2 regions of the Micromonospora sp. DH13 genome follow, and region 2 is predicted to be linked to the other one. Evidence: riboswitches for the same ligand, from Rfam matches in the RefSeq annotation. Region 2 holds a riboswitch; the other holds the start of a gene.

The links. A riboswitch is a leader RNA that binds a small molecule or an ion and turns the genes downstream of it on or off. The one in region 2 is predicted to bind thiamine pyrophosphate.
Region 1: linked by a shared signal. The riboswitch ahead of LPA42_RS24370 (thiamine phosphate synthase) and the one ahead of LPA42_RS20350 (ECF transporter S component) in region 2 are both predicted to bind thiamine pyrophosphate.

What each region holds. Positions count from the first base shown of each region.
Region 1 is NZ_JAHWGR010000029.1:38,105-40,300, forward strand. Features, by position in the region: gene thiO (glycine oxidase ThiO) at 1-189, opposite strand, end outside; gene LPA42_RS24370 (thiamine phosphate synthase) at 279-905, opposite strand; TPP riboswitch at 900-1,007, opposite strand; gene LPA42_RS24375 (ThuA domain-containing protein) at 1,494-2,196, shown strand, end outside.
Region 2 is NZ_JAHWGR010000021.1:80,880-83,075, reverse strand. Features, by position in the region: gene LPA42_RS20360 (TIGR03943 family protein) at 1-38, opposite strand, end outside; gene LPA42_RS20355 (permease) at 35-976, opposite strand; TPP riboswitch at 1,299-1,404, shown strand; gene LPA42_RS20350 (ECF transporter S component) at 1,474-2,064, shown strand; gene LPA42_RS20345 (ABC transporter ATP-binding protein) at 2,167-2,196, shown strand, end outside.

The DNA.
Region 1 (2,196 bases), on a different contig from region 2:
CGAGGCGACCAGCAGCCCGGTCAGCTCCCGCTCGCCGAAGTAGGCCTCGGCGACCGGCGACAGCATCCCGGCGGCGACGTGGGACGCGCCCGACCCGGGGGCCGGGTCGTGCACGGTGACGCGCAGCCCGCGCGCCGCGCACCGCCACGCGACCGCCAGCCCGACGGCCCCGCCCCCCACCACCGCCACGTCGGCAAGGAAGGGCCCCCTGTTAACGCTTTCTGCATAGGAAGGGTCCCTTCCTAACCCGTCGGCGCGGGCTGGCACCTCGGCGCGGGCTAGCACGTCAACGCCCCGAGCAGCTCGGCGGTGGCCCGCGCGGGATCGGCGGCGGCGGAGAGCGCCCCGACCACCGCCACCCCGTACGCCCCGGCGGCGCGCAGCGCCGGCACCGCCGCGGCGGTCACCCCGCCGATGGCGATCACCGGCACCGCCACGGCCCCGGTCACGGCGCGTACCCCCTCGGGGCCGATCGGGTCCGGCAGGCCCGCCTTGGTGTCGGTGGCGTGGCAGGGGCCGACGCCGAGGTAGCTGGCACCGCCGGCCACCGCCTCGGCGGCCGGCCCCGGTGCGCGGGCGGTCGCGCCGAGCACGGCGGTGGGGCCGAGGACCCGGCGGGCCGCCGCGACCGGCAGGTCGTCCGCGCCGACGTGGCCGCCGGCCGCGCCGACCGCGAGCGCCACGTGCAGCCGGTCGTTGACCAGGCACATCGCCTCGTACGGGGCGCACAGGGCGACCGCCCGCCGGGCCAGGTCGTACGCCTCGCGGTCGGTGGCGTCGTCGGTGACGCGGACCTGGACGACCAGCTCGGCGCGGGCCACCGGCAGGGCGGCGCGCAGCACGGCGAGCGGGTCCCGCCCCGGCCGGGTGTCGGTGATCAGATGCAGTCGCCCAAGGGACGGCACGGCAACTCTCCTCCCTGCGCCGGCATTACCCGGATCAGGTTCGACGGTCGGGGGCTCCAGCCCCCCTCTCAGCCCGGTACACCGGGCTCCCGTGGGTTACGTCCGTGTCACCGTACGACGAATCGGCTGATCCGCCAAGGGATCCGACCGGTGGTCCAGACCACGGTCAGCCGGCCGGCGAGCCGCTTCTCCCCATTCCTCCGCATGCGCCGGATAGGTCGATCGCCGATACCGAATCGTTACACGCCGACGCCTTGCCGGAAACGAGTCCAGCGGCGCTAATTTGTTCAACCGATCGACATATTTCGGCGCGTGGCCTCGGCGTGGCCCGCACCGACCTACCGGTACGCGGCTCCTGGCGTGGTCGCGCACCCGATCCGACCGGTGAGCGGCCCTGGCGTGGCCGCGCACCGACCAGCGGTACGCGACCCCCTCGCGTACCGGTCCGACAGGTGCGGGCCCGGCCCGCACCGACGTTACAGGTGCCTGGGCCCTGGTCTGACCCAGGCACCGCACCGACCGGGGACGGTCTGCGGCGAAGTCCTCCCCGAGCCCACCACTGTCCAGCTCGGACAAAAGGAGCATGGAGTGTCTCCATCCCGCCGCCGCCGCATACCTCGCGGCATCCTGAGTTCCTCACTTCTCAGCCTGTCCCTCGTCGCCACCGGCCTGGTCGCCGGCACCCCCGCGCAGGCCGCACCGGCCGCCGCGCAGGCGGCGCCCCTGGCGGCCCCCGTAGCGGCCGCCGCCACCGACCCGTTCTCGGTGCTCGTCTTCTCCAAGACCGCCGCCTTCCGGCACGACGCGATCCCGGCCGGCATCGCCGCGATCCAGAAGCTCGGCGTCGACAACGGCTTCACCGTCGACACGACCGAGGACGGCGCCGCGTTCAACGACGCCAACCTCGCGAAGTACCAGGCCGTGATCTGGCTGTCGACCACCGGTGACGTCCTCAACGCCGACCAGCAGGCCGCGTTCGAGCGCTACATCAAGGCCGGCGGCGGCTACGCCGGCGTCCACGCGGCCTCGGACACCGAGTACGACTGGCCCTGGTACGGCAAGCTGGTCGGGGCGTACTTCAACAACCACCCCGCCAACCAGCAGGCCACCGTCAAGGTCGAGGACCACGCCCACCCGTCCACGGCCACGCTGCCGGACAAGTGGTCCCGGTTCGACGAGTGGTACAACTTCCGGACCAACCCGCGCGCCAACGTGCACGTCCTGGCGAGCCTGGACGAGAAGTCCTACACGCCGGGCAGCGGCGCGATGGGCGCCGACCACCCCACCGCCT
Region 2 (2,196 bases):
AGCAGCAGCAGGACGACGGCCTGCGCCTGCCGGTTCACAGCAGCACCGCCCCGGCGAGGCTGGCCACCCCGACGGCGACCACGAACGTCGCCGGGGCGAACCGGACCGCGAACCGGCGGCCGAAGACGCCGGCCTGCATCGAGATCAGCTTGAGATCGACCATCGGACCGACCACCAGGAAGACGAGACGGGAGGTGAGGGAGAACTGCGACAGCGACGCCGCGACGAAGGCGTCGGCCTCCGAGCAGATGGACAGCAGCACGGCGAGCACGGCCAGGGCGAGCACCGACAGCACCGGCTTGTCGGCCAGGGTCTGCAGCCAGCGCTCCGGCACCAGCACGTTGATGCTGGCGGCGGCCATCGCGCCGACGACCAGGAAGCCCCCGGCGTGCACGACGTCGTGCCGCACGGCCGCCCAGAAGGCCGCGCCGCGCGACGCCCCGTCCAGCTCGGGCCGGCGCGGCAGCCGGATCCAGTCGGCGCGGCCGAGCCGCAGCCAGAGCCACCCCATGACCATGGCGACGACCAGGCTGGCCACCGCCCGGCCGAGCACCATCTCCGGTGCGCCGGGGAAGGCGACGGCGGTCGCGGCGAGCACGACCGGGTTGACCGCCGGGGCGGCGAGCAGGAACGCCAGGGCCGCCGCCGGGGTGACGCCGCGCCGGATCAGCGACCCGGCGATCGGCACCGAACCGCACTCGCAGCCGGGCAGCACCACGCCGGCGGCGCTGGCCACCGGCACCGCGAGGGCCGGGTGCCGGGGCAGCGCCCGGGCCCAGAACGAGCGCGGCACGAAGACCGCGATCACCGCCGAGAGCAGCACCCCGAAGACGAGGAACGGCACGGCCTGCACCAGCACCGAGACGAAGACCGTCGTCCAGGTCTGCAGCCGGGGCGCGGACAGCGCGTCGGCCAGCGGCGCGCGGAACACGATCAGGAGGACCAGCAGCGCGGCCAGCACCTCGACCGAGCCGATCCGGCCGCCGAGCGACCGTCGCGGCCCGCCCGACGCCGCCTCCCCCTGGGGTACGTCCGGCCCGTCCCCGCCGCCCGGCCCCGTCGCCGGGGCCCGCCCGTCGGGGCCGGCGGGCGGCGCGGAGCTGTCGGTCGTCGACGCCACGGTCTGCTCCCTGGAGGCGGGTGAGGTTCGGCGGCGCGACACTATCGCGCCCAGCGGGCCGGGTCGATGGACGACGCCGAAACGGCGGTGACCGGGTTCCGGGATCCTCCCTCGTGAGCTGCGGAAAGATCACTTTGCCCGGTGATCTTCCCGGGTGTTAGCGTCGGGGAGACAACTTCACATCCGACAGGGGAGCGCACAGCGCTGAGAGTGCGGGCACCGCCCGCAGACCCTCGAACCTGATCTGGGTAATGCCAGCGCAGGGAGTTCGGTCGACCTCCAGCCGCGTCGACGTCCGGTGCACCGGGCGCGGCGTGCGTCTTCTCCTGGTTCGTCAAGGACTGGGAGCCACCATGAACCACACCGACAGCAACCGCTGGCGCACGATCGACATCGTGGTCGCCTCGGTGATCGCCGTCGCCTTCGGCGTCATCTTCTGGGCCTGGGGCCTGGTCTGGAGCGCCACCGAGGGGGCGTTCGCGTTCTTCCCGCCCGCGCAGACCCTGCTCTACGGGGTCTGGCTGATGCCGGCCGTGCTCGGCGGCCTGGTGATCCGCAAGCCGGGCGCGGCCCTGTACTGCGAGACCGTCGCCGCCGTCCTGTCCGCCCTGCTGGGCAGCCAGTGGGCCGGCACGGTGATCCCGCAGGGCATGGTCCAGGGCCTCGGCGCGGAGCTGGCGTTCGCCGCGTTCCGCTACCGCTCCTTCCGGCTGCCGACCGCGCTGCTCGCCGGGGCGCTCACCGGCGTCGGCGCCGCCCTGTTCGACTTCCTCGTGTGGAACGCCGAGTACGACCTGACCGGCTACCGCCTCCCGTACGCCCTGCTCACCGTGGTGAGCGCCACGATCATCGCGGGCGCGGGCGCGTGGGCCCTCCTGCGCGCCCTGCTCACCACGGGCGCCCTGGACCGCTTCCCCGCCGCCCGCGCCCGCACCCCGATCTAGCGCGCGGTTCCACATGTCGATCAAGAGGTTTGCGTCAGCCGAGCGCGCTCTCCTGACGCGAACCTCTTGATCACCGACGGCGGGCGGAGGGGGCGGGGAGGCATGGCGGTACGGGCGCGGGTGGTGTTGCGG